2 regions of the Saccharopolyspora sp. NPDC000359 genome follow, and region 2 is predicted to be linked to the other one. Evidence: riboswitches for the same ligand, from Rfam matches in the RefSeq annotation. Region 2 holds a riboswitch; the other holds the start of a gene.
What was found. Region 2 has a riboswitch for thiamine pyrophosphate ahead of ABT324_RS18965 (ECF transporter S component). Riboswitches for the same ligand answer to the same signal wherever they lie in the genome.
Positions count from the first base shown of each region.

Region 1: another riboswitch for thiamine pyrophosphate. It lies ahead of thiC (phosphomethylpyrimidine synthase ThiC); the one in region 2 lies ahead of ABT324_RS18965 (ECF transporter S component).

Region 1 is NZ_JBEPDU010000046.1:36,461-41,225, reverse strand. Features, by position in the region: gene thiD (bifunctional hydroxymethylpyrimidine kinase/phosphomethylpyrimidine kinase) at 1-118, opposite strand, end outside; gene thiC (phosphomethylpyrimidine synthase ThiC) at 243-1,886, opposite strand; TPP riboswitch at 1,879-2,002, opposite strand; gene ABT324_RS25750 (peptide deformylase) at 2,316-2,894, opposite strand; gene ABT324_RS25745 (DUF3263 domain-containing protein) at 3,187-3,498, shown strand; gene ABT324_RS25740 (LytR C-terminal domain-containing protein) at 3,498-4,130, shown strand; gene ABT324_RS25735 (AAA family ATPase) at 4,161-4,765, opposite strand, start outside.
Region 2 is NZ_JBEPDU010000028.1:52,214-56,978, forward strand. Features, by position in the region: gene ABT324_RS18955 (energy-coupling factor transporter transmembrane component T family protein) at 1-88, opposite strand, end outside; gene ABT324_RS18960 (ABC transporter ATP-binding protein) at 85-1,524, opposite strand; gene ABT324_RS18965 (ECF transporter S component) at 1,521-2,117, opposite strand; TPP riboswitch at 2,110-2,222, opposite strand; gene ABT324_RS18970 (helix-turn-helix transcriptional regulator) at 2,382-3,074, opposite strand; gene folE (GTP cyclohydrolase I FolE) at 3,252-3,851, shown strand; gene ABT324_RS18980 (ATP-binding protein) at 3,862-4,765, opposite strand, start outside.

The sequences.
Region 1 (4,765 bases), on a different contig from region 2:
GCAGGTCGGCGTGCATCCCGGCGCTGCCCCCGGAGTCCGAACCGGCGATGGTCAACGCGGTCGGTGGGGCGGTGTCGTTCGCGGGCCGTGCTTCGTGCTCCGCCGAGGTCTCGTGCATCCAGTCCATGCTACGACCCCGACCTCCTCGATCTCCCCGGCCGCGAGCCGTCCCGGGGGTGCGCGATCCCAGTGGAAGTTGCGGTCCCCCGGCGCGTCGGCGCACGACGCGCCGGGGGACGCGCTCAGTCGGCCAGCGGCAGGTAGACCTTGCCGCCGGCGCCGGAGAACTCCTCGGACTTCTCCCGCATGCCCGCCTCGATCGCCTCGATGCTGGTCAGCCCGCGCTCCTCGGCGAACTTCCGGACGTCCTGGGTGATCTTCATCGAGCAGAACTTCGGCCCGCACATGGAGCAGAAGTGCGCCGTCTTGGCCGGTTCGGCGGGCAGCGTCTCGTCGTGGAACGCCCGCGCGGTGTCCGGGTCCAGGGACAGGTTGAACTGGTCGGTCCAGCGGAACTCGAACCGCGCCCGGGAGAGCGCGTCGTCCCGCTCCTGCGCCCGCGGGTGGCCCTTGGCCAGGTCGGCGGCGTGCGCGGCGATCTTGTAGGTGATCACCCCGGTCTTGACGTCGTCCCGGTTGGGCAGGCCCAGGTGCTCCTTGGGCGTGACGTAGCAGAGCATCGCGGTGCCCGCCTGGGCGATCATGGCCGCCCCGATGCCGGAGGTGATGTGGTCGTAGGCGGGCGCGATGTCGGTGGTCAGCGGGCCGAGCGTGTAGAACGGCGCCTCACCGCACAGCTCCTCCTCCAGCCGCACGTTCTCGGCGATCTTGTGCATCGGCACGTGGCCGGGCCCCTCGATCATTACCTGCACGTCGTGCTCGCGGGCGATGTGCGTGAGCTCGCCGAGGGTCTCCAGCTCGGCGAACTGCGCGCGGTCGTTGGCGTCGGCGATGGAGCCGGGCCGCAGGCCGTCGCCGAGCGAGAAGGTGACGTCGTAGTCGCGCAGGATCTCGCACAGCTCGCTGAAGTGCGTGTACAGGAAGCTCTCCCGGTGGTGCGCCAGGCACCAGGCGGCCATGATCGACCCGCCGCGGGAGACGATGCCGGTGACGCGCTGGGCGGTCAGCGGCACGTAGCGCAGCAGCACCCCGGCGTGCACGGTCATGTAGTCCACGCCCTGCTCGCACTGCTCGATCACGGTGTCCCGGTAGATCTCCCAGGTCAGCGCGGCCGGGTCGCCGTTGACCTTCTCCAGCGCCTGGTAGATCGGCACGGTGCCGATCGGCACCGGCGAGTTGCGCAGGATCCGCTCGCGGGTCTCGTGGATGCGCTTGCCGGTGGACAGGTCCATCACGGTGTCGGCGCCCCACCGGGTGGCCCACACCATCTTCTCCACCTCCTCCTCGACCGAGGAGGTCACCGCCGAGTTGCCGATGTTGGCGTTGACCTTCACCAGGAAGTTCTTCCCGATGATCATCGGCTCGCTCTCCGGGTGGCACCGGTTGGCCGGGATGACGGCCCGGCCGCTGGCCACTTCGTCCCGGACGAACTCGGGGGAGAGGCCCTCGCGGGTCGCGATGTACTCCACCTCCCGCGTGACGACCCCGGCCCTGGCCCAGCCCAGCTGGGTGCGGTGCTCCCGCCCGTCGGTCCACCCCGCCCGCATCCGGTGGAGTCCGCTGTGGACATCCACGGTGGTGTTCTCGTCGGTGTACGGCCCGGAGGTGTCGTACACGTCGAGGTGCTCGCCGTTGGTGAGCTCGATGCGGCGGAATGGCACTTGGAGGCCGGATTCGGTGCTGCGAAACACCTTCCGCGAGCCGCTGATGGCCCCGGTGGTGATCTCGCTGCCGTTCTCGGACGCGTTCGGACGCACGTCGGCCACTGCCAATCCACTCCCTACGCCGGCATTACCCGGTCAGGTTCATGCGGTCGGCGGCCCCGGAGTTCTCCAGCCGCCCTCTCAGCCCGCTGTTGGTGCGAGCTCCCGCGGTCTTAGGTTGTCGCTGCGAGGCTAGCCGCCGCCCCGGTGCCTGCCAAGCCCCGTTCATCCCGATGGCGGTGGCGCGGTTTGCGAGCAGGCTCGTGACCAGGGCGATCACGCCGATGACGATCGGAAGAAGAAGCTCTGGGCGTACGCGCACGCTGAAGTGCCCCTGTACCTGATCGACCGATTCGCCTACGAGGGGCGGTCGTGTCCCTGCGCTCCAAGCTGCACGGTGGGCGCTGCTGGAATCACGAGGACGTCCCGTTCGGGCAGCCGATCGAGATCCCCGAGCCGTTCGGGTTCGCCTTGGACACCAAGGACTTCTGATCAGTCCTCGTCGTCGAAGGGGTCGCCGTGCTCGGCCGGGTCCCAGGTCAGCCCGGGCACGCCCCAGCCGTTGCGCTTGAGCATCTTCTTCGAGGCGCGCTTGTGGCGGCCCACCAGGCGGTCCACGTAGACGTAGCCGTCCAGGTGGTCGGTCTCGTGCTGCAGGCAGCGCGCGAAGTAGCCGGTGCCCTCGACCTCGATCGGCTTGCCGTCCACATCGGACCCGGTGACCTTCGCCCAGCTGGCCCGGCCGGTCGGGTAGGACTCGCCGGGCACCGACAGGCAGCCCTCCCAGTCCTCGTCCGGGTCCGGCATCCCTTCCGGGACCTCCGAGGTGGTCAGCTCCGGGTTCACCACCACGCCGCGGTGCTGGACGCCCTCGTCGTCCGGGCAGTCGTAGACGAACAGCCGCAGGTCCACGCCGATCTGGTTGGCCGCCAGCCCGACACCGTTCGCGGCGGCCATCGTCTCGAACATGTCCTCGACGAGGGTGCGCAGCTCCTCGTCGAAGCGCTCCACCGGACGCGTCGGGTGGTGCAGCACTGGCTCGCCGTAGATGCAGATCGGGTGAACAGCCATGACAGGGACCTTATCGGCACCGCCGCGGACCCGGGCGGGGTGCTCTTTTCCGGTACCCGCCGGTGTGATCGGCGCCGCCGCGATCGGCGGCCGTGGTGTAATCGGGGGTGGAATCACAGCCGTGTGATTCCGCGAACGCGCCGAAGGCCCGGATCGCGAGGCGAGGAGTCGGATGGACGCCGCCCAAATGCTGACCGCGCAGGAGATCGCTCGCCAGTGCGAGCAGTTGGCGCGCGCGCAGGAGGAGCAGAGATCGCCGGAGGGGCGGCGGTTGCGGCTCGCCGAACCGGTGGTGGAGGTCGCCGAGCCGGTCGCGGAACCGGCGCCCGAACCGGAGCCGGTGCCCTCCGAGGTGCTCACCGACCGGGAGCTGGGGGTGCTGGCGTTCGAAGCGCAGTGGTGGAAGCGGTCGGGCGCGAAGGAGCAGGCGATCCGGGAACTGTTCGACATGTCGCCGTCGCGCTACTACCAGGTGCTCAACGCCCTGCTGGACAGTCCTGCAGCTTTTCGCGCGGACCCTATGCTGATCAAACGGCTGCGCAAGGCACGGGCGGCGCGGCAGCGCGCGCGGGCCGCCCAACGACTGGGAATCGAGTTGCACTGATGACTTCAGGGGAATCCACCGGACCCGCCAAGGCCAAGCTCGTCGGCTTCGGGCTGATCGGGGCCGGTGTGATCGCGGGTGCCATCGGCATCGCCACGCTGGTCTCCGGCGGCGACACGTCGAACTCCGCCCAACCGCTGCCCCCCGAACCGGGGAACTACCCGGCGAAGTCGTCGCTGGTGCAACCGTCGCCCGCCACCTCGGAGCCGGTGCGGCAGCCCGAGGCCCCGCCGCCTGCACCGCTGCCGCCCGAGACCGGCCAGCAGCTGCCGCCCGAGACCGGCCAGCACCAGCAGCGTCCCGACGCGCCGGGCGGCTCCGGCGAGCAGGCCGAAGTCGTGATGGTGCGGGTCTACAACAACAGCACGATCAGCGGGTTGGCGCACCGCGCCGCCGAGGACATCCGCCGCGCCGGGTACGACGTCCCGGAGGTCGGCAACTACTCAGCCGGGCTGATCCCGACGACCACGGTCTACTTCCGGCCCGGCACCCCGGAGGAGGGCCAGGCGAAGGCCCTGGCGGCCCGCTTCGGAGCCCGCGTCGAACCCCGCTTCGACGGCATCCAGGACGCGACGCCCGGCCTGATCGCCATCATCACCAACGACTACAAGGGCCCGACCGCCACCAAGTAGCCCGGGTGGGCCTGCCACCCGGGCGACGTGTCAGGGGCGGTGCGAGTGCGCGTAGGACTCGAGGGCCGCGAGCTGGGCCGGGTCCAGGGACGGGCGGACCGCCTTGCGGGCGGCGGCGAGGTGGTCCGCTGAGACCTCGGCCGCCGCGAGGGATTCGCGCATCGCGGTGAGCGCCGCCTCGCGGACCAGGGCCGCGCAGTCGGCCGCCGAGTAACCGCCCAGCTCGGCCGCCAGCGCCGGGATGTCCACATCGGACGCCAGCGGGGTGTTCCGGGCGGCGGCGCGCAGGATCGCCTCGCGCGCGTCCGCGTCCGGCGGCGGCACGTAGACGAGGCGCTCCAGGCGCCCGGGGCGCAGCAGCGCTGGGTCGACCAACTCCGGGCGGTTCGTCGCGCCCAGCACCACCACGTCGCGCATCGGCTCCACGCCGTCGAGCTCGGTCAGCAGCGCGGCCACCACGCGGTCGGCCACCCCGGAGTCCGAGGACTGGCCGCGGCGGGGCGCCAGGGCGTCCACCTCGTCCAGGAACACCAGCGCCGGGGCGGCGTTGGCGGCGCGCAGGAACAGCTCGCGGACCGCGCGCTCGGACTCGCCGACCCACTTGTCCATCAGCTCCGCGCCCTTGACCGCCAGCA
Region 2 (4,765 bases):
GTGAGCGCACTCCGAGCGAGGCGACGAGCGCCAGCAGGCCAACCGACACCAGCACGAGAGGGTTCACCCTGGCCAGCACACCGCTCATCGCGCCAACACCCGCCCCCGGTGGAGCCGCGTCTCGCGGTCGGCCAACTCGATCAGCACCGGGTCGTGGGTGGAGGCGGCCGCGGTGGCGCCAGACCGGGCAGCGGCCCGCACCCACCCGGCGATCGCGGCCCAGGTGCGGCGGTCCTGCCCGACGGTCGGTTCGTCGAGCATCAGGGCGCCGGGCCGGTGCGCGAGCGCCGCGGCGAGCGCGACCCGGCGCTGTTCCCCGCCGGAGAGCCGGTAGGGGTTGGCCCCGGCGAGTGCGCTCAGCCCGAGCACCTCCAGGACCTCGTCGACCGCGACCGGGGCGCCCAGCCGCATCCCGGTGCGGGCGATCTCCTCGCGCACGCTGGTGGTGAGGAAGCCGTGCTCCGGGTTCTGCGGCACCCAGCCGACCGTCCGCGCGAGGTCGGCGGACCTCATCCGGTGCAGCGGCACGGGGGTGCCGTCGATGCTCCCGCGGTCGGGGCGGACCAGGCCCGCCAGCGCGGCGAGGAGGGTGGACTTGCCCGCACCGGACGCTCCGGTGAACGCCGAGACCTGGCCCGGTGAGACCGAGGTGGAGACATCATCCAGGGCGGTCACCGCAGCGGATGTCCGCATCCGGCGAGCCACCAGGTCCACGCCCAGTTTCCGCGCTTCGAGCTGCGGGCCGGGGGAGCCCGGGGCCACCAGCGCCGTCGGCACCTCTGTCGGCGCGGGCGCGGGCAGATCGGGCATCCACACCCCGGCGCGGCCGAGCTCATCGGTGAGCTGGGCCCGGCAGGTCTCGGGGTCGACGTCGTGCATGACCTGACCGGCGGAGTCGAGGACGACGACGCGGTCCACCAGCTCCAGCCACGGGCCGACCCGGTGGTCCACCACGACCAGCGAAGCGCCGGTGTTGGCCACGACGTCGGCCACCGCCGCGCGCACCCGCTCGGCGTTGTCCGGGTCGAGCATCGACGTCGGTTCGTCCAGCAGCAGCATCGACGGTCGCAGCGCCAGGACCCCGGCCAGGGCGAGCCGCTGCAGCTCACCGCCGGACAGCGCCGACGTCGGGTGGTCGGTGGGGTGGGGGAGCCCGACCAGCTCGAGGGCTTCGGCCACCCGCCGCCAGATCTCCTCCGGCGCGACCCCGGCGTTCTCCGGGCCGAAGGCGACATCGCGCCCGATCCGGTCCGCCACCAGGGCCGCCCCGGGGTTCTGCAGCACCAGCCCGATCTGGCCGTGCACCCGGACCTCGCCGCTCAGCTCGCCCGGCAGCGCCCCGCCGAGCACCCCGGCCAGGGCGTGCACGACGGTCGACTTGCCCGCCCCGCTCGGCCCGGCCAGCAGCACCCGCTCACCGGGCTGGATCCGCAGGTCCAGCCCCTGCACGGTGGGCGTGCGCCGCCCCAGCGGCCGCCAGCCGAAGCCTCGCAGCTCCGCGCGCAGGTCCGTCGAGGTCGTCACACCGCCGCCCGCTCGTGGTGCTCCCGGCCCGGCCCGAACGCGTCCAGCGCCCCGGTCGCGGCCAGCCCGCGCACCAGCGCCCAGCCGCCGAACCCGGCGATGACCACGCCGGACACCACGAAGAACCCGAGGTGCGCCAGCTGGTAGGGCAGCGCCCAGTCGGTGTAGTAGACCTGCCACTCGTAGAACGACTCGAACGCGGCGGCCACCGCAGCCGCCAGCGCGGCGACCAGCGGGCCGAACCGCTTCCACAGGAACACGGCCAGCACCAGCTCGACGCCGAACCCCTGGACGCACCCGGAGATCACCGTCGACAAGCCCCAGCTGTTGCCCAGCAGCGCCTCCACGGACGCGGCGACCACCTCGGTCAGCAGCGCGGCACCGGGCTTGCGGACCACCAGCCCGCCGATCACCCCGCCGAGCAGCCAAGCGCCGCCGAACAGCCCCGAGCTCGGCGGGAACGCGAACGCGGAGAAGGTGCTCAGCACCTGGTAGAGCTGCGCCCAGCCCCAGAACGCCACGCCGACCGCGACGCCCAGCATCGCGACGGTGACGAAGTCGATGGTCCGGTAGCGGAAGGCGGCATCGCGCACCACTAGAACTCCCTTCGCCGGTGTTAACCGGAGCAGGTTCGGAGGGTCTGCGGCTCAACCCGCACTCTCAGCGCCCTTCACCACGGCGCTCCCCTGTCATCGGCCACACACCCTACCTTCGGCGCACCACCCCGGACACCGGTGGGTGAGAGCACTCCGAGCAGGCGCACCATCCGCAGTGGATCAGCCACGGGGAGTAGTGGGCTCGTGACGCGGCGAGGCGCGTCGGCCTCGCTACGTCCACTGTGGACCTCTGGTGGGGCGTCAGGTGCTGCGCAGCTCGACGCAGCACTCACCGGCGCGCGGCTCGAGCACGGCTTCGGTCGTGCGGGCCTGGAGCCCCGCGAGGAAGCCCTGCAGGAAGGCGTGGTTCAAGCCGCACACCAGCTCCGGGGACCGCGAGGTCACCGGGTGGAACGGGCAGTTGCGCAGCCGCACGCAGCCCGGAGCCTCCCGGTCCGGTTCGAACCCGTGGTCGGCGAGCACCTCCGCCGCCCGGGTCAGCGCGCGCTCGGCGCCGAGTCGACCTGGACGGGTGCGCTCCCGCTCGGCCCTGCCGAGGTCGTGCCCGCGCTCGCGTGCCACGCGCATCACCGCTTGGGTGGCGTTCTCCCGGTCACCTTCGGTGAGTACCGCGTCCACCAGGATGTCGGCCAGCAGGTCGTGGCGCCGGGGCGGGATGCTGATCCGGATGTCGGTGCGCGCCGGTTCGTAGACCTTGGGGGTGCGGCCGACCTTGCGCACCCCGTCCAGCGGCTCGTACCGCGCGCACAGCAGGCCCGCCGCCACCAGCTTGTCGAGGTGGAAGGCGGCGAGCTTGCGGGAGATGCCGACCGCCGAGGCGGCCTCGTCGCGGCCCACCGGCCGCCGCGCGCGGCGGATGTAGTCGTACATGCCGCGCCGCAGCTCGTCGTCCAACGCGGCCACCGCGGTCATCGCCGAACCGGCCTTGTCCATGGTCCAACCCTAGCGCTCTCGGGCACATCTCAATGGGTGGAATCCAGTCAGCGGCCCGGCGACCGGGAACGTTGACCGAGGTCCCTCAATAAGACTAACGTTGATTGGCGAAATAGGGGTGGACCTGGGCCACCCGCCGCGGTCGCGAGCACCGGCCGCGTCGACCCGGAGGAAGACATGACAACCGCACCCGCCCTGCACGTCGCCAACGAGCCCGCTGGCCAGATCGACCTCGACGCCGCGGAACGGGCTGCGGGGGACCTGCTGCGGGCGCTGGGCGTCGCGACAGACTCCGAGAGCCTGCGGGGCACGCCGGGCCGGATGGCCCGCGCCTACGCCGAGCTGTTCACCCCGCGCCCGTTCGACCTGACGACCTTCCCGAACGAGGAGGGCTACGACGAGCTGGTGCTGGCGCGGTCGATCCCGGTCCGGTCGGTGTGCGAGCACCACCTGCTGCCGTTCGTCGGCACCGCGCACGTCGGCTACCTGCCGGGCGAGCGGATCCTCGGGCTGTCGAAGCTGGCGCGCGTGGTCGAGCACTTCGCCTGCCGCCCGCAGGTGCAGGAGCGGCTGACCAAGCAGGTCGCCGACTGGTTGTGCGAGCACCTGCAGCCCAAGGGCGTCGGCGTGGTCATCGAAGCCGAGCACACCTGCATGACGTTGCGCGGCGTGCAGGCCACCGGCTCCAACACCGTGACCTCCACCCTGCTGGGCACCCTGCGCCAGGACGCCCGTTCCCGGCAGGAGTTCTTCGCCCTCACCGGCGTCAACGCCTGACCCGCGCAGATCAGGTCTGGGCGGGTGCGCGAGATGCCGTGCTCCGGGCCTGCTGCGTGATCTTCGCTGCGCGGTCGCGGTGCCGTCGTGCTGCTCCGGGGTTGCCCAGCGCGGTGGCCAGCGCTGCGAGGTGCTGTGCGACGGGGCCTGCGGTGAGCAGACCGCTGCCCGCCCCCGCGAGCTCGGATTCGGCCGGTTCCAGTGCGGTGTAGGTTTCTTCGGCCAGCCTCCGGTCGGCCAGGCGGACCGCGGCGGCAGCGGTGAGGCAGAGGCGGACCTCGTGCAGGAGGTCGGGCGGTGGTGGCGGGATCTCGCGCGCTGCGGCCGCCGCAGCGCCGTGGTCGCCCGCGTCGAGCAGCGCGAGCGGGCGTACCCAGGGCAGGAACGGACCCCAGTCGTCTGCCAAGTCCACTGTGGCTGGTCGGTTGTCCTGTATCCGCGAGCACAGCAGGGCAAGCGGGAGCGTGCCGTGCTCGACCCCGTGCATCCCGGTGCCGGTCAGCTGCGCCGCCGCGGTTCGGTAGGCGGCCTCGGCTGCGGAGCTGTGACCGGTGGCAGCTGCGCGGACCGCGCCGTACCACCTGGTGAACACGGCGACGAGGGGGAGCTCGTGGTGTTCGCCCAGTTCGGCGGCGGCTGCGGCGTGCGCGTCGGCCACGTCGAACTCGGCCAGCGCGCAGTGGGCCTGGAGCAGGACCAGGTGGCCGAGCACCTCGAACGGCACGAGCTCGTTCCGGGCGGCCAGGTCGACCAGCTCGCGGCCGATCCGCGCGCGTTCGGGAGCCAGGCCGGGCCGGTCGCAGGTGTGCATGAACTGGCCGTTGAGGGCGAAGGCGAGGAGTTCGGGGTCGGGCAGCGAGCGGGCCAGTGACACGGCCTCGTCGGCGGCCTCGCGCCCGCGGCGGGCGCCGGTG